2 regions of the Telluria sp. PB2R4 genome follow, and region 2 is predicted to be linked to the other one. Evidence: predicted binding sites of a transcription regulator. Region 2 holds the regulator's gene; the other holds the start of a gene.

Region 1 (8,878 bases), on a different contig from region 2:
ATCGTCGTGATGACCTACCGGCCGGGCACGGTCAAGCGCGACCTGCTGGTCGGGATCCCGCGCATGCGCGATCCGGCGGCGCCGGAATTCAATGCGCTCAAGCGCGAGCTGGGGGTGATGGTGATGGAAGAGCAGCAGCGCCATCATACCGACGAGCTGCGGCTGGCGGCGGTGGACTGAGGCCTGAAGCACCCTCGCGGGGAGGAGGGCTGGCCACCGTCGTAACCTGATGGTGTAGACTCCTATTATGCAGAACTCCCTCTTCCTCGCCGCGGCCCTGCTGTACGCGGTGTGCGCCCTGCTGCCGTCGCGCCGGGGCGCGGTCATCTCCGGCGTCACCGTCCTGGCCTGGGCGGCGCACGGCGCCGCGCTCGGCCTCGACGTGGCCGAGCCGGGCCGGCTGCGCGTCGGCTTTGCCATCATGCTGTCAAGCGCGCTGTGGGTCTCGGTGGCCGCCTACTGGTTAGAGAACCGCAATTTCGCCCTCGACGGCATGCGCCGCCTGGTCATGCCCTTCGCCTGCGCGGCAAGCGTGCTGCCGCTGGTGTTCCCCGGCAGCCTGCTGCAACTGAACAGCCAGTCGCCGGCTTTCGGCTGGCACGTCGCGGTCGCGGTGCTGGCCTACAGCACCCTGACCATCGCCGCCTTCCACGCGGTGCTGATGGCCCTGCAGGAGGCGCGGCTGCACACGCGCGCCGCCCGCGGCGGCTGGCTGGGCAGCACCCTGGACCAGCTGCCGGCGCTGCTGACCATGGAAAAACTGCTGTTCCGCGTCATCTGGATCGGCTTCATCCTGCTCAGCCTCACCGTGCTGTCGGGCGTGGTGTTCTCCGAACAGCTGTTCGGCAGCGCCCTGCGCCTCGACCACAAGAGCGTGTTCGCGCTGCTGTCCTGGCTGCTGTTCGCCGCGCTGCTGGCGGGCCGCCGCTGGCAAGGCTGGCGCGGCAAGACCGCGCTGCGCTTCACGCTGGCCGGCTTTGCCACGCTGGCGCTGGCCTACGTCGGCAGCCGCTTCGTGCTCGAAGTCGTCCTGCACCGGGGGCTGGCATGAGCCGCATCCTGTTCTGGATCCTGCTGGTCGGGCTGGTGGTCATGGCCGTTCGCGCCAAGCTCAAGTCCTTGCATGCGCGCCAAAAGCCGCCGCATGAGCCGCCGCCGCAGCAACCGGTGGCGGAAATCGAAAACATGACCCAGTGCGCGCACTGCGGCCTGCACTTCCCGGCCTCCGAAGCGGTGCACGCCGACGGCCACGACTACTGCTCGCCGGGCCACGTGCGCCTGCCGCCGCGGTAGGCCGGCCGATGCCGTTCTCCGTTTCGCCCAAGGCGGCGCTGTCGCGCGAAGCGCGCACGACCCTGTGGCGCTCGCTCCAGACCTTCACCGTCACCCGCACCGTCATCGCGCTGGTGCTGCTGCTCTACCTGGGCGTGCGCATGACCGGCGGCGGCATGCGCATGGATGCGGCGAATTCCCGCACCTGCCTGTTCTACCTGGCCGCGGCGCTGGTGTTCGGCGCGCTCGGCGCCTGGTGGCGGCGCCGCTTCGCGCTGCAGCTGGGCTGCCAGGTGGCGCTCGACCTGGCCGTGATCTCCTTGCTCTACCTGGAAGCCGGCGGCATGCGCAGCGGCCTGGCGATCCTGTACCTGTTCCCGCTGGCCGGCGCCGCCATCCTGGCGCCACTGACGCTGGCCTTGTTCTCGAGCGCGGTCGCCACGATGTTCCTGCTGCTGGAAGCCACCTGGCAGGTGTTCATGCAGGAGCGCCAGCCGCCGCTGATGCAGGCGGGCCTGTACGGCGCCGCCTTCTTCGCCGGCACGCTGGTAGTCAACCGGCTGGCGGCGCGCCTGATCAAGCAGGAGGAACTGGCGGCGCAGCGCGGCATCGACCTGCGCATCCAGCAGGCGATCAACGGCATCGTCATCGCCGACGTCGGCGACGGCATCCTGGTGGCCGGCGACGACGGTGCGGTCTTCACCGGCAACCCGGCGGCGCGCCGCATGCTGGGCCTGGAAGGGGAGGCGGCCGGTTTCCGGCTCGGCGAGGCGCCGGGACTGGAACCGCTGGCCCAGGCCTTCTGCGCCTGGCTCGGCGCGCCGGTCGAGGGCGCTTCCTTCGTCACCGTCAAGCCCTACCAGGAAGACAGCGGTCCGTTGCGCGGCCGGCGCGACCAGCCGGTGCACCTCAAGCTGCGCTTTGCGCGCGTGGACACGCTCGATGTGGCGCTGGGTCGCAGCGTGGTGTTCATGCAGGACGTCAGCGCCATCGAAAACCAGGCGCAGCAGCTCAAGCTGGCCTCGATGGGACGCCTGACCGCCAGCATCGCACACGAGGTGCGCAATCCGCTGTCGGCCATCGGCCACGCCACCGCGCTGCTGGCAGAAGACCTGCACGGCCCGGCCGAGGTGCGCCTGCTGAAGATCATCGGCGACAATGTCACGCGCGTGAACCGCATGGTGGAAGATATCCTGCAGCTGTCGCGCAAGGTGCAGCCGAACGGCGAACCGCTGCAGCTGGCCCCTTTTCTCGCCGAGCTGAAGGCCGAGTTCTGCGAAACCCACGGCCTGGCCGAGGATATCGTTGAAATAGGCGATGCCGGCCCGAGTGCGGTGCGCTTCGATCCGCTGCACCTGCACGAAGTGCTGCTCAACCTGCTCGGCAACGCGGTGCGCTATGCCAGCCGTGCCCCTGCCAGTATCCGCATCTTCCCGGCGCTCGATGCCGCCGGCCGCATCGAGCTGCATGTGCAGGACGACGGCCCGGGCATCACGCCGGAAGTGCGCGCCCACCTGTTCGAGCCCTTCTACACGACCTCGAGCAAGGGCACCGGCCTGGGCCTGTACCTGGCGCGCGAGTTGTGCCTGAACAACGACGCGAAGCTCGACTACGAATACCGCTTCGATGCCGCGGCCACCGGGCCACGCCGGGCCAGCGGGCGCTTCGTGATCAGCTTTTCGCAGCCGGCCCAGCCAGCTGCCGCCTATATATAGAGAGGACCCATGACCGCACCCCGCATCCTCGTGGTCGACGACGAAGCCGACCTACGCGAACTGCTCGAGATCACCCTGCTCAAGATGGGGCTGGACGTCGACAGCGCCGCCACGCTGCGCCAGGCGCGCGGCCTGGTCGACGAGCACGACTATGCGCTGATCCTCACCGACATGCGCCTGCCGGACGGCCTCGGGCTGGAACTGGTGCGCGAAGTGGCGGCTGCGCACAAGGGTACGCCGATCGCCGTGATCACGGCCTACGGCAGCGCCGAGAACGCGGTGGTGGCGCTCAAGGCGGGCGCCTTCGACTACATCTCGAAACCGGTGGCGCTCGACGCGCTGCGCGTGATGGTGCGCTCCGCGCTGAAATTATCCGAGACGCCGGCGCCGCTGCCTGATGGCGCCGCGCCCGGCTCGCGCATGATCGGCGCATCAAGCGCGATGCAGTCGCTGCGCGCGCAGATCGGGCGGCTGGCGCGCTCGAACGCGCCGATCTCGATCACCGGCGAGTCGGGCAGCGGCAAGGAACTGGCCGCGCGCGAGATCCACGCCCAGAGTTCGCGCGCCGGCAAGCCCTTCGTGGCGGTGAACTGCGGCGCGATTCCCGAAACCCTGATGGAGGCCGAGTTCTTCGGCTACCGCAAGGGCGCGTTTACGGGGGCCGGCGAGGAGCGCGACGGCTTCTTCCAGGCTGCCAACGGCGGCACCCTGATGCTCGACGAAGTGGCCGATCTGCCGCTGCCGATGCAGGTCAAGCTGCTGCGCGCTATCCAGGAACGGCGCGTGCGCAAGATCGGCGCGACCATCGAAGAAGCGGTGGACGTGCGCATCATCAGCGCGACCCACCAGGACCTGGCCAGGTGCGTCGAGCAGGGCAGGTTCAGGCAGGATTTGTTCTACCGCCTGAACGTGATCGAATTGTCGCTGCCGCCGCTACGCGAACGCATCGACGACCTGGCGCCGCTGGTGGACGCGATCCTGGCGCGCCTGGCCGGTCCCGGCCAGGCCAGGCTGGGCCCGGGCGTGCTGGATGCGCTGCGCGCCTATTCCTTCCCGGGGAATATCCGCGAACTCGAGAACGTGCTGGAGCGGGCGCTGGCATTCGCGAACGACGGCGTGATCGAAGTGGGGGATCTGTCGCTCAAGGCGGCGCGCCCGGGCGATGCGGCCGTGCGCGAGCCGGCTCCGGCGCCGATGATCGTGCCGGAACCGGAGCCCGACCCCGTACCGCAGGCGACCCAGGCGCCTGCCGGTCCGGCGATGCTCGGCCCCAACGGCCTGCCCGCCAACCTGCCCGAGTACCTGAGCCAGGTCGAGCGCGACATCATCGGGCGCGCCCTGCAGCAGACCCAGTTCAACCGCACCCAGGCCGCGGCGCTGCTGGGGATCAGCGTACGCCAGTTGCGCTACCAGATGCAGAAGCTGGACATTTGCGCGCCCGACGACAACGTTTGAGATTTCTATATGTAGGGTGGGCGGGTCCCCCGCCCACGCGGTGATCGATATCAGCTACGTTGTCGTGCCGGATGATCTCGCTGCAAACGATCACCGCGTGGGCGGCATAGCCGCCCACCCTACAAGAGCAAAACAGGCGTGTCATCCTGTTGTCTTTTCGCCAGTGCAAAATGCACAAGAATGATGCGCCGGGCATGCGCTTGATGAAGGCTTGAGCAAGGATCTGGAGCAAGGTTAGTGCTCACTCACCGCATACTGCCCGTCGTTCTGGTCATACTGGCTTGTCAAGCCTGTGCACCAAAAAAAACGCAAAATATTAGCGACTTCTTTACTTGCCGTGACCTGGGTCAGGTACTACAATTAGTCTCGTATCAAGATCGAACACTAGATGTAGTGGTAGTGAACCGAAAGCAACTAGGATTCAGGTTCGACTTGAAGCTTGCTCTGCAAGCGACTGATTCAACAGCGATTTCACCCTGCCGCATTGACTTTTTCCATGCTTGCCAGCGAGGAGCTCCAGCTGGCGGGGTATCGCTTTGCTTAAAACAAACCACGGCAGGTACCCGCTGCTCACTGGAGGCTCAATGCAAACAGCACAAGACATTTCGATCAATCCACACGTCACCCCAGGCGCGTCGGCCACGACCACGCCTGCAGAGATCGTTGCGCGTGGTGACTACCGGGTTATCCGCCGTAACGGCGCCGTGGTCGCTTTCGAGCCGCACAAGATCTCGGTCGCCATGACCAAGGCTTTCCTCGCCGTCGCCGGCGGGCAGGGCGCCGCATCGGCCCGCATCCGCGAGCTGGTGGAACAGCTGACCAACAACGTGGTGGCCGCGCTGGTGCGCCGCCAGCCGAACGGCGGCACCTTCCACATCGAAGACGTGCAGGACCAGGTCGAACTGTCGCTGATGCGCTCGGGCGAGCATGACGTCGCGCGCGAATACGTGCTGTACCGCGCCAAGCGCATGGAAGAACGCAAGGCCGCCAAGGAAGCTCTAGGGGGTACCGCCGTGGCCGCACCGCAGATCAATGTGGTCGACGGCGGAGAGCGCCGCCCGCTGGACGTGAACGACGTCCACGCCCTGGTCAACGCCGCCTGCTCGGGCCTGGAAAAGCATGTCGACGCCGACGCCATCGTCGCCGAGACCCTGAAGAACCTGTACGACGGCGTGCCGGTCGAGGAGCTGCACAAGTCGGCCATCCTGGCCGCCCGCGCCCTGATGGAAAAAGACCCGGCCTACAGCCAGGTCACCGCGCGCATCCTGCTGCACACCATCCGCAAGGAAGTCTTCGGCCGCGAAGTGCCGCAAGCCGGCGCCGCGCTCGAGTACATCACCTACTTCCCGCAATACATCGCCAAGGGCATCCAGAACGAGCTGCTGGACGAAGCGCTGGGCACCTACGACCTCGAGCGCCTGGCCAAGGCCATCGTCGCCGACCGCGACCTGCAGTTCGGCTACATCGGCCTGCAGACCCTGTACGACCGCTACTTCCTGCACGTGCGCGAAACCCGCATCGAAATGCCGCAGGCCTTCTACATGCGCGTCGCGATGGGCCTGGCCCTGCGCGAAGCCGACCGCGAAGCGCGCGCCATCGAGTTCTACAACCTGCTGTCGTCGTTCGACTTCATGAGCTCGACCCCGACCCTGTTCAACTCGGGCACCCGCCGCTCGCAGCTGTCCTCGTGCTACCTGACCACCGTCGGCGACGACCTGGAAGGCATCTACGACGCCATCAAGGAAAACGCGCTGCTGTCGAAGTTTGCCGGTGGCCTGGGCAATGACTGGACCCCGGTCCGTGCACTGGGCTCGCGCATCAAGGGCACCAACGGCAAGTCGCAGGGCGTGGTGCCGTTCCTGAAAGTGGTCAACGATACCGCCGTGGCGGTGAACCAGGGCGGCAAGCGCAAGGGCGCGGTCTGCGCCTACCTGGAAACCTGGCACATGGACATCGAGGAGTTTCTCGACCTGCGCAAGAACACCGGCGACGACCGCCGCCGCACCCACGACATGAACACCGCGAACTGGATTCCCGACCTGTTCATGAAGCGTGTGATGGAAAAGGGCCACTGGAGCCTGTTCTCGCCGAGCGAAACCCCGGACCTGCACGACCTGGTGGGCAAGGCCTTCGAAGAAGCCTACGTCGGCTACGAAGCCAAGGCCGCGCGCGGCGAAATGACCGTGTACAAGAAGATCGAAGCGCTCGACCTGTGGCGCAAGATGCTGTCGATGCTGTTCGAAACCGGCCACCCATGGATCACCTTCAAGGATCCGTGCAACATCCGTTCGCCGCAACAGCACGTCGGCGTGGTGCACTCGTCGAACCTGTGCACCGAGATCACGCTGAACACCAGCGCCGACGAGATCGCCGTCTGCAACCTGGGCTCGGTGAACCTGCCGCAGCACATGAAGGGCGACGGCCTGGACCACGCCAAGCTGCAGAAGACCATCCGCACCGCGATGCGCATGCTCGACAACGTCATCGACATCAACTACTACGCCGTCGACAAGGCGCGCAATTCGAACATGCGCCACCGTCCGGTGGGCATGGGCGTGATGGGCCACCAGGACTGCCTGCACATGATGCGCGTGCCGTTCGCGTCGGAGCAGGCGGTGCAGTTCGCCGACACCTCGATGGAAGCCGTCTGCTACTACGCCTACCTGGCCTCGACCGAACTGGCCGAAGAGCGCGGCCGCTACGAGACCTACGCAGGTTCGCTGTGGGACCGCGGCATCCTGCCGCAGGATTCGATCAAGCTGCTGGCGGAAGAGCGCGGCGGCTACCTGGAGCAGGACACCAGCGCATCGATGGACTGGACCCCGGTGCGCGAGCGCATCAAGCAGTTCGGCATGCGTAACTCGAACTGCGTGGCGATCGCCCCGACCGCGACCATCTCGAACATCATCGGCGTGTCGGCCTGCATCGAGCCGACCTTCCAGAACCTGTACGTGAAGTCGAACCTGTCGGGCGAATTCACCGAGATCAATGCGTACCTGGTGCGCGACCTGAAGGCGCGCGACCTGTGGGACGAAGTCATGATCGCCGACCTGAAGTACTTCGACGGTTCGCTCTCCAAGATCGACCGCGTGCCGCAAGACCTGCGCGACATCTACGCCACCGCGTTCGAAGTCGAGCCGAAGTGGCTGGTGGAACAGGCGTCGCGCCGCCAGAAGTGGATCGACCAGGCCCAGTCGCTCAACATCTACATGGCCGGCGCCTCGGGCAAGAAGCTGGACGAAACCTACAAGCTGGCCTGGCTGCGCGGCCTGAAGACCACCTACTACCTGCGCACCATCGCCGCGACGCACATGGAGAAGTCGACCACCCGCACCGGCGCGCTGAACGCGGTGTCGGTCTCGGGCGGCCTGACGGGCGGCCACGCGGCGCCGGCCTCAGTTGCTTCGCCATCGGCGGCGGCACCCGCAGCCTCCGCTCCGGAAGTGGTGGACGGCGCCGCCTGCTACCTGCGTCCGGGCGACGCCGGCTTCGACGAGTGCGAAGCTTGCCAGTAAGCTGCCAATAATCGGCAAGCAAGTGTAAGCCAGCCGCGACGCTGGCTTACACCGTTAACCTCAAAACCGTCGTTCCCGCGAAGGCGGGAAACCAAGTTTGCCAGCACGGCACCGCGCTTGGATTCCCCGCGAGAACGACTTGAAACGAACACCGGCCGTCCGCCCTGCGCGGACGCAGCCACGAAAGAAGGAAGAACACCATGCTCTCTTGGGACGACGAACAAACCACCGCACCAGCCCCGCGCGCACCGCAAGCCGCCGGCGAAGCCGCCCCTGCCGCCGCCGAAGTCGCCAAGCGCGTCAACGCCGACGACAAGCGCATCATCAACGGCCAGACCGACGTCAACCAGCTGGTGCCGTTCAAGTACAAGTGGGCCTGGGACAAGTACCTGGCCGGCTGCGCGAACCACTGGATGCCGCAGGAAGTGAACATGCAGCGCGACATCGAGCTGTGGAAGAGCCCGAACGGCCTGTCGGAAGACGAGCGCCGCCTGGTCAAGCGCAACCTCGGCTTCTTCGTCACCGCCGACTCGCTGGCCGCCAACAACATCGTGCTGGGCACCTACCGCCACATCACCGCGCCGGAATGCCGCCAGTACCTGCTGCGCCAGGCCTTCGAGGAAGCGATCCACACCCACGCCTACCAGTACATCGTCGAGTCGCTGGGCCTGGACGAGCGCGAGATCTTCAACGCCTACAACGAGATCGCGTCGATCCACGACAAGGACCAGTTCCTGATCCCGTTCATCAACGTCCTGACCGACCCGGAATTCAAGACCGGCACCCTGGAAACCGACCAGCAGCTGCTGAAGTCGATCATCGTGTTCGCCTGCCTGATGGAAGGCCTGTTCTTCTACGTCGGCTTCACCCAGATCCTGGCGCTCGGCCGCCAGAACAAGATGACCGGCGCCGCCGAGCAGT
Region 2 (8,878 bases):
GCTCCTGCCGCTGCATGGCGTCGACCAGCGCCAGCTGGGCTTCGACCCGGCGCGCCTTGACCACATGGCGCACATAGCCCGGGTAGGCGATGGCGCCCAGGATGGAGACGATCGCCAGCACGACCAGCATTTCCACCAGCGTGAAACCACGATCGCCCTTCATCGTCCCTCTCCCGTTGGCGACGCCCCCGCGGACGCCACGCTGTCGCGCCAGTTGCCGATTTCGCGCCAGCCCACGCGCATGCCGGGACCGCCAGAAGGCAGCTTGCGGTAATAGGCCTGCACCGCCACCTGGGTCGTGCCGGCGCTGCCGAAGCCGAGTGCGCTCACCCGGTACAGCAGCGCACCGGCGGGCGACGTCATCCGCTCGATGAGGTAGCGCGGCGCCTGGCTTGGCAGCCCGCCCTCCCCGGCCGCTATCCGCGCACCCGTGAACGTGCCGAGCGTGACCGCAGGCCCTTCGTCGTCCGCCAGCGCCGCGAAGATGTCGCCGGCGTCCGGCGCACGCTCGCACAGGCCGTCGTAGGGCCTGCCGCCGCGGCAGCCAGGGGCGAAGGCGGCTGGCAACGCGTTGGCCAGCGCGGCGGCGCGCCCGGATGCTGCGTCCTGTCCACCTTCGATGTCCTGTTCGGCGTCCGCCAGCGCGGCCATCGCGCCCTGCAGCGCCAGCATCCGGTCGCGCTCCTGGCTGGCCGCGCGCGCCCCACTGAGCGCCGTGCGCGCCGCGGCGACGCTCGTCATCAGGACCGCCAGCGTCAAGAGCAGCGCGGTCAGCAGTGCGACGCCGCGCTGCCCACGGCGCCATCGACCCGGGGTAGACATGCTCATGCGATCCTCAGGGCATGCGCGCAGGCAGTGCGATCGTCGTGCCGAACACCTTGCGGTAGCGCGGCGCTTCATCGCCGGCCAGATCGGCCTCCGGCAGCCGGGTACCGGCATCGTCCGTGCCCGCCAGGGCGCCATGGTCGGGCCCGAACAGCTCGTACACGGCATTGCGGGCCGATGCGAGCCGGCTCACCGAACCGTGCAGCAACAGCGCCACGCGCACGCTGGCGATCTTCTTCCAGTGGGTGCGGCGGCGCAGGTCGGCGTCGCGCTCCGCGGCGGTGGCACCCATCAGCGCGAGGCTGGCGTCGAGGTCGGACAGCGCGGTGGCGTTCACGTAGCGCTCCGGCGTGCCGTCGGCATCGCCGTCGAGCCCGTACAGCACCTGGAAGCTGTCGACCGCGCCCACCACCGCATCCGCCGACCAGGCGCTGGCGCCCCGGTACTTGCAGCGCAGTTCGGCATCGCCCTGGGCATTGCGCGCCACATAGAAGATGCTCCAGCCCTCCTCGTTGCGGTGCACGCTGAAGCCGGCGCAATCGAGCGCGGTGCCGTCGCCGTTCGGCGGTGCGCCCGTGCCCGGGAAGCGCACCGCCAGCACGTCGCTGCCGTTGACCGATGCGAGGGGAGCGTTGTCGATACCGAACCCGGTCTGGTTCACCCTGCGCGCGTCGAAGCCGGCCAGCGGCGCCGGCGCTGCCGGATCCGGTCCGGCGCCGTTGGCGTCCCAGTCGTGCGCGGCCGACTGCCGCACAGCGCGCGCGATCGCTTCCAGCGCATAGCGTCCGGCATCGTCCATCGCGGCTGTGTCGGCCTGTCCGGCAAAGGCACGGCTGGCCCAGATGAACAGGCTGGAAGCGGCAAGCAGCACCGCCAGGCCGATCGTCATGCCGACCAGCAGCTCGGGCATCGTCATGCCACGCTGTCCACGCCATGTTGGCCTCATCGGATCACTCCGACATAGCCGGGCGCGTCGCCCGTACCCTGCCAGCCCAGCTTGACCACCGGCAGCGCGCCGGTATCGCCGTCGCAGCTCCAGCGAAAACGCCGCCCGGCGCCGTCCCAGGGCGAAGCGTCGCGGCATACCGCGACGCGGCCGCGCGGGAACCGGGCGTGCACCGCCTGACGAATTTCGTGCAGGTCGAATTCAGCCAGCTGGGCCGGGGTGCAGGCGCTGTCGCCGAAGCAGTGCAGGCTGGCTGCGGGCGGACCGCCGGCAGCGTCATAGGAAAATGCCAGATAGGGATTGGCGCCGTCGGGAAGGTTCGATATCGCAGGATTCACCCCCATGCGCGCGCCGAGGGACGCGGCCAGCTGCGCTGCCTCGGACATCAGGGCCGACTGCTGGCGGGTGCGTTCGGCGGTCAGCTGGGTGGCGCCGGCGCCGACGATGCCGACGGCCAGGACGAACAAGGCGACCAGCACCTCGGCCAATGTGAAACCTTGCATACGCGCCTGCACCATGCCCTCCCCGTCATATCCGCGAGCTGCGAAGTTATCAGGCGAGCACGAGCCAGCCGTGAGCTGGCGCAATCGTGCGGCAGAGAGATTTACTTGCGTGGGTGACCGACTTCGGCCAGCGCTTCCTGGAACTCGGCCAGGTCTTCGAAATTCTTGTAGACGGAGGCGAAGCGGATATAGGCGATCTTGTCGAGCCGCTTGAGCTCCTGCATCACCAGCTCGCCGACATAGCCGGTGTCCACCTCGCGGCGGCCGCTGGTCAGGAGCTTTTCCTCGATGGTGGCCACCGCCGTGTCGATGGCTTCGGCCGCCACCGGGCGCTTGCGCAGCGCCAGCATCAGGCTGCCGCGCAGCTTGGCCGGCGCGTATTCGGTGCGGCTGCCATTCTTTTTAACGAGAATCGGCATCGACAGTTCGATCCGCTCGTAGGTCGTGAAGCGCTTGTCGCACTTCGCACAGCGCCGGCGCCGGCGAATGGCATCCCCTTCCTCTGACACGCGGGTGTCGAGGACCTGGGTATCTTCATGCTGGCAGAAGGGACATTTCATGGGCGCCGGGCAGTCAAAAAGGGCCGCAGCAAGCGGCCCCGGGGTTGCTTACTTCGCGTAGACCGGATACTTGTCGGTCAGCTGCTTGACCTCGCGCTTCACGCGCTCGATGGTCGCGGCGTCGTGCGGGTTGTCCAGCACGTCGGCGATCAGGTGGCCGACCTTGACCGCGTCTTCTTCCTTGAAGCCGCGGGTGGTGAAGGCCGGGCTGCCGAGGCGGATGCCCGAGGTGACGAAGGGCTTCTGCGGGTCGTTCGGGATACCGTTCTTATTGCAGGTCATGTGCGCCTGGCCCAGGATCGCTTCCGCTTCCTTGCCGGTGAGGCCTTTCGAACGCAGGTCGACCAGCATCACGTGCGACTCGGTGCGGCCCGACACGATGCGCAGGCCGCGCTCGGTCAGGGTGTTGGCCAGCGCCGCGGCGTTCTTGACCACCTGCTTCTGGTATTCCTTGAACTCGGGCGACAACGCTTCCTTGAAGGCCACGGCCTTGCCGGCGATAACGTGCATCAGCGGACCGCCCTGGATGCCCGGGAAGATCGCCGAATTGATCTGCTTCTCGTACTCGGCCTTCATCAGGATGATGCCGCCGCGCGGGCCGCGCAGCGATTTATGGGTGGTCGAGGTGACGAAGTCGGCGTGCGGCACCGGGTTCGGGTATTCGCCTGCGGCGATCAGGCCGGCGTAGTGGGCCATGTCGACCATGAAGTAGGCGCCGACTTCCTTGGCGATTTTGGCGAAGCGCTCGAAGTCGATGCGCAGCGCGAAGGCCGATGCGCCGGCGATGATCATCTTCGGCTTGTGCTCGCGCGCCAGGCGTTCCATGGCCTCGTAGTCGATGTCTTCCTGCTCGGTCAGGCCATAGGAAACCACGTTGAACCATTTACCGGACATGTTCAGCGCCATGCCGTGGGTCAGGTGGCCGCCTTCCGCCAGCGACATGCCCATGATGGTGTCGCCCGGTTTCAGCATGGCGAAGAAGACGCCCTGGTTGGCTTGCGAACCCGAGTTCGGCTGGACGTTGGCGGCTTCGGCGCCGAACAGTTGCTTCAGCCGGTCGATCGCCAGCTGCTCGGCGACGTCGACGTATTCGCAGCCGCCGTAGTAGCGCTTGCCCGGATAGCCTTCGGCGTACTTGTTGGTCAGCTGCGAGCCCTGCGCTTCCATGACGGCCGGCGAGGTGTAGTTCTCGGAAGCGATCAGTTCGATGTGGTCTTGCTGGCGAACGTTTTCTTTTTGGATGGCATCCCACAGTTCCGGGTCGACCTTGGCAAGCGTATGATCTTTTGCAAACATGTAAAACTCCAATCGAGAGAAATACCAGGCAACGGGCAGCGTTGGACGACGGGCCGGCGCTCCGGGGCGCGCAGGCGCACAGGGTGACGACGCGCGGCGCGACACAACAGTGCCAGTTGGTGGCTGCCCAGGCGAACGGCGGATGACATCTCACGTTCCCCGGTGGGTGCCCACCTTTGCCGGGCTCTGTGACAATGTCGCAGACGCACGGTGTTTCGCCAGTTACGTGAGACGTAAATTCACCAGATTGTATGTGATCCGCGCCCCTTAGGGCAAGGAAACTGCTGTCTTCCTTGCAAGCCACGAGCAGCAGCAAGGGTCGCCAGCGGACTTGTGGCTACTTCGGCTACAATTTTCAGTTCCTCCGCCTTTGGGACCAACCATGATCGTCTTCATCACCGGCGCTTCGGCCGGCTTCGGCGCCGCGATGGCGCGCATCTTCGTCCGCAACGGCCACCGCGCCATCCTCGCCGCGCGCCGCACCGAGCGCGTGGAAGACCTGGCCCGCGAATTGGGCGATGCGGCCCTCCCGGTCACGCTGGACGTGACCAGCCGCGCCTCGATCGACGCGGCGCTGGCGGGGCTGCCGGAAGGCTGGCGCGACATCGACGTGCTCATCAACAATGCCGGTCTCGCGCTGAACACCAGGCCGGCGCATGAGGTGCCGCTGGACGACTGGGACACCATGATCGCCACCAATTGCCAGGGCCTGGTGACCATGACCCGCGCCGTGCTCCCCGGCATGGTCGCGCGCGGCAGCGGCCTGGTGATCAACCTGGGCTCGGTGGCGGGCCATTACCCCTACCCGGGCGGCAACGTGTACGGTGCGACCAAGGCCTTCGTGGAGCAGTTCACCCTGAACCTGCGCGCCGACCTGGTCGGCACCGGCGTGCGCGCCACCAACCTGGCGCCGGGCCTGTGCGGCGGCACCGAATTCTCGAACGTGCGCTTCCACGGCGACGACGCGGCCGCCGCCAAGGTCTATGAAGGCACGGTGCCGCTCACCGCCGAGGACATCGCCAATACCGCTTACTGGATCGCGACGCTGCCGCCGCATGTGAACGTCAACAGCATCGAGCTGATGCCGACTTGCCAGGGCTTTTCGCCGTTCACCATCAAGCGCACTTGAGGTATTGCTGGTATGTATCGCGCGCTCGGCAATTGTGAGAAAGTGTTACAGTAATTGGCCTTTCGGCTATGTTTCACGTCTACTACGGCGCATCGTAGCTCGCCTTCTTCGGAGGGCACGCCCGAGCTTTTGCCTTCTTTATGTACGCAAGCGCACATAGAGCGGGCAGAAATCGCGTAAAATGTTTCCTATTTAAAATTAATGGCAGGGTAAATGCCTTCAGCTTTTGACTGGACAGTCAGGGTCTACTACGAAGATACCGACGCCGGTGGCATCGTGTTCTACGCCAATTACCTGAAGTTCTTCGAACGTGCGCGCACCGAATGGCTGCGCGCGGCCGGCGTCGGCCAGCAGGAACTGCTGGATGCCATTGGCGTCGCTTTCGTCGTCAAAAGCGCCTCCCTCGACTATCACGCCCCTGCTCGCCTGGACGATGTACTGACCATCCGCACCACGGTCGAAAAGCTCGGCCGCGCGTCGGTGCAGTTTGCCCAGCAGGCCTGGCGCGGCGATCTGCTGCTGACCAGTGCAAGCGTCAAGGTAGGCTGCGTCGATACTGCCACCATGCGTCCGCGTCCGCTGCCCGACTATGCTGCTGATAAAATGCGCGCCGCATCAATAACTGAACAATCAAACAACGACCGATGACCGCGACCCAAGACCTCTCGTTTATTCACCTGATCAGCAATGCCCACATCCTGGTGCAGTTGATCATGGCCCTGTTGCTGATCCTGTCGGTGGTGAGCTGGACCTATATTTTCCGCAAGGTGTTCGCCCTGCGCGCCGCCCGCGGCCAGACCGAGCAGTTCGAACGCAGCTTCTGGGCCGGCGGCAACCTGCACACGCTGCACCAGAGCGCCAGCGCCCAGCGCGACCAGAGCGGCCCGCTGGCCCGCATCTTCGAGGCCGGCATGGGCGAATTCATCAAGGGCAAGCAGGCCGCCCGTGACGTGAACGACATGGGTCCGGTACTGGACGGCTCGCGCCGCGCCATGCGCGCCGCCTTCCAGCGCGAACTGGACGCCCTCGACATCCACCTGAACTTCCTGGCCTCGGTCGGTTCGGTGTCCCCTTATATCGGCCTGCTCGGCACCGTGTGGGGGATCATGAACGCCTTCCGCGGCCTGGCCAGCGTGCAGCAGGCCACCCTGGCCGTGGTCGCGCCCGGTATCGCCGAAGCCCTGATCGCCACCGCGATCGGCCTGTTCGCCGCGATTCCGGCGGTGGTGGCGTACAACCGCTTCACCCACGACATCGACCGCCTGGCGATCCGCTTCGAGAGCTTCGTCGAGGAATTCTCGAACATCCTGCAGCGCCAGGCGCGCTGAGCGAAACGGAGATCCCTGAATGGCTTTTTCCAGCAGCCTGCGCAGCGGACGCAAACGCAGCTTCAAGTCCGAGATCAACGTCGTGCCCTACATCGACGTGATGCTGGTGCTGCTCATCATCTTCATGGCGGTGCCGGCCAACGAAGTGCCGAGCGTGGTCAACCTGCCGAGCGCCGAGAAGTCGGCGCTGCCGCCGGATACCTACATCCAGATCTCGGTCCAGCCGGAAAAGCTGTCGATCGGCGTCGGCGGCAAGCAGAAGGTCGCCATGGAAGACGTGGCCGACCGCACCGCCCTGCTCGAGCGCCTGCGCGCCCTGCACCAGGAAAATCCGGACTATCCGGTCTTGATTGCCGGCGACCGCGACAGCAAATACGACGACGTGATCCAGATGATTTCCGAAGCGAAGAAGATGGGCATCAACCGGGTGGGACTCGCCACCAAATGAAGAACCGATGTCTGCCGCGATGAAGCTTAACCCTCAGCCAGCCACCGCCGGCGCGCCCTACCGCGTGCCGCCGGAACCGAGCCGCCTGCCCGCTTTCATGCTGGCAGTGGTCGTGCACGCCGTGTTGCTGGGCTTCCTGTGGTTCGGCATCAGCTGGCAGAACAACGAACCGGTCGCGGTCGAAGCCGAAGTCTGGGACATGTCGATCCAGACCGCCGCCGCGCCCGCCCTGCCGCCACCGCCCGCCCCGGAACCCGAACCAGAACCGGAACCCGCTCCGCCGCCGCCACGCGTGGTTGAGCCGCCGCCGGTGGAACGCCCTGCCCCGGTCCAGCCGGACATCAAGCTGGAGCGTGAGAAGGCGCGCAAGGAACAGGAAAAGCGCGAGCTGGCCGAGAAGCGGGAACGCGAGCGCAAGGAAGAAGAGCGCAAGCAGGAACTCGCAGAAAAGAAAAAGAAAGAAGAGGCCGAGCGCGAGAAGAAGGAACTCGCCAGGAAGGAAGCGGACAAGAAGAAAGCCGAGAAGCTGGCCGCCGACAAGGCCGCCAAGGAAAAGGCCGCCAAGGCCGAGAAGGCCGAAGCCGCCAAGCTCGACAAACTGCGCCAGGAAGACCTGAAACGCATGGCCGGCGCCATGGGCTCGGGCGGCGCGGCCCAGAAATCGACCGCGCCGCGGGCCGATGCCGGCTACGTGGCCGCGATCACTGCCGCCATCAAGAGCGCCACCGCCTACGGCGGCAGCACCACGATGCCGGGCAATCCGAAGGCGATCTTCAAGGTGGAGCAGCTGCCGACCGGCGAAATCATGTCGGTGCGCCTGGTGAAAAGCAGCGGTGTGCCTGAGTTTGACAGAGCAGTGGAGAATGGTATCAAAAAGGCATCGCCGCTTCCCAAGAAAAAGGATGGGACGGTGGAACGCACGCTCGACGTCAACTTCTCGATGAAAGATTACGACTGATTCGGTTTCAGAGACAGACTATGAAAAAACTCCATTACCTGCTGTTTAGCGCGACCATCCTGATGGGCACAGCCACCCAGGCCCAGATCAAGGTCGAGATCGCCGGTGTCGGCAGCAACCAGATCCCGGTTGCCGTCGCCGCCTTCGCCGACGAAGGCATCGCCCCGGCCGATGTGTCCGACATCATCCGCGCCGACCTCGAGCGCAGCGGCATCTTCAAGGTGATCGACGCCGGCCAGACCATCAGCGACAGCGCCAGCATCGACCTGGCCGCCTTCAGGGCCAAGGGCGCCGACGCGCTGGTGGTCGGCAGCGTCTCGCGCAGTCCGGACGGCCGCTTCGCCGTACGCTACAAGCTGCACGACACCGTCAAGGGCGCGCAGATCTCGCAGCTGGGCGGCGAAGTCCAGCCGAAGTACATCCGCCTGCAGGCCCACCGCATCGCCGACGACGTCTACGAAAAGCTGACCGGCGTGCGCGGCGTCTTCTCGACCCGCATCGCCTATGTGAAGAACACCGGCCGCGGAAGCGCGCTGGTGGTGGCCGACGCCGACGGCGAGAACGAGATCGTCGCCGCCCACGGCCGCGAATCGATCATCTCGCCCGCCTGGTCGCCGGACGGCTCCAAGGTCGCCTACGTCTCGCTGGAAGACCGCAAACCGGTGGTCTACCTGCAGGACCTGATGACCGGCCGCCGCAACGTGATCTCCAACGTCAAGGGTAACAACTCCGCGCCGGCCTGGTCGCCGGACGGCAGCAAACTGGCCGTGGCCCTGTCCAAGGACGGCAACACCGAAATCTACAGCGTGCGCCCGGACGGCAGCGGCCACCAGCGCCTGACCAACAACCCGGCGATCGACAGCGAGCCGCAGTTCTCGGCCGACG

Evidence for each region. The regulator NrdR, encoded in region 2, represses ribonucleotide reductase genes. The targets are predictions, from matches to a motif close to CACNANATNTNGTG.
Region 1: a site for NrdR is predicted at 4,825-4,838, ahead of AC56LU_RS05380 (ribonucleoside-diphosphate reductase subunit alpha). Genes of this name have one in related genera too.

What each region holds. Positions count from the first base shown of each region.
Region 1 covers NZ_JCASIC010000002.1:415,749-424,626, forward strand. Annotated here, with positions in the region: gene AC56LU_RS05355 (ABC transporter ATP-binding protein) at 1-180, shown strand, start outside; gene AC56LU_RS05360 (cytochrome C assembly family protein) at 248-1,051, shown strand; gene AC56LU_RS05365 (PP0621 family protein) at 1,048-1,293, shown strand; gene AC56LU_RS05370 (two-component system sensor histidine kinase NtrB) at 1,302-2,987, shown strand; gene AC56LU_RS05375 (sigma-54-dependent transcriptional regulator) at 2,997-4,442, shown strand; gene AC56LU_RS05380 (ribonucleoside-diphosphate reductase subunit alpha) at 5,027-7,957, shown strand; gene AC56LU_RS05385 (ribonucleotide-diphosphate reductase subunit beta) at 8,158-8,878, shown strand, end outside.
Region 2 covers NZ_JCASIC010000014.1:135,009-143,886, reverse strand. Annotated here, with positions in the region: gene AC56LU_RS20695 (type IV pilin protein) at 1-163, opposite strand, end outside; gene AC56LU_RS20690 (pilus assembly PilX family protein) at 160-828, opposite strand; gene AC56LU_RS20685 (PilW family protein) at 836-1,771, opposite strand; gene pilV (type IV pilus modification protein PilV) at 1,768-2,274, opposite strand; gene nrdR (transcriptional regulator NrdR) at 2,376-2,834, opposite strand; gene glyA (serine hydroxymethyltransferase) at 2,883-4,130, opposite strand; ZMP/ZTP riboswitch at 4,249-4,366, opposite strand; gene AC56LU_RS20665 (SDR family oxidoreductase) at 4,513-5,259, shown strand; gene ybgC (tol-pal system-associated acyl-CoA thioesterase) at 5,473-5,907, shown strand; gene tolQ (protein TolQ) at 5,904-6,587, shown strand; gene AC56LU_RS20650 (biopolymer transporter ExbD) at 6,607-7,035, shown strand; gene tolA (cell envelope integrity protein TolA) at 7,055-7,993, shown strand; gene tolB (Tol-Pal system beta propeller repeat protein TolB) at 8,014-8,878, shown strand, end outside.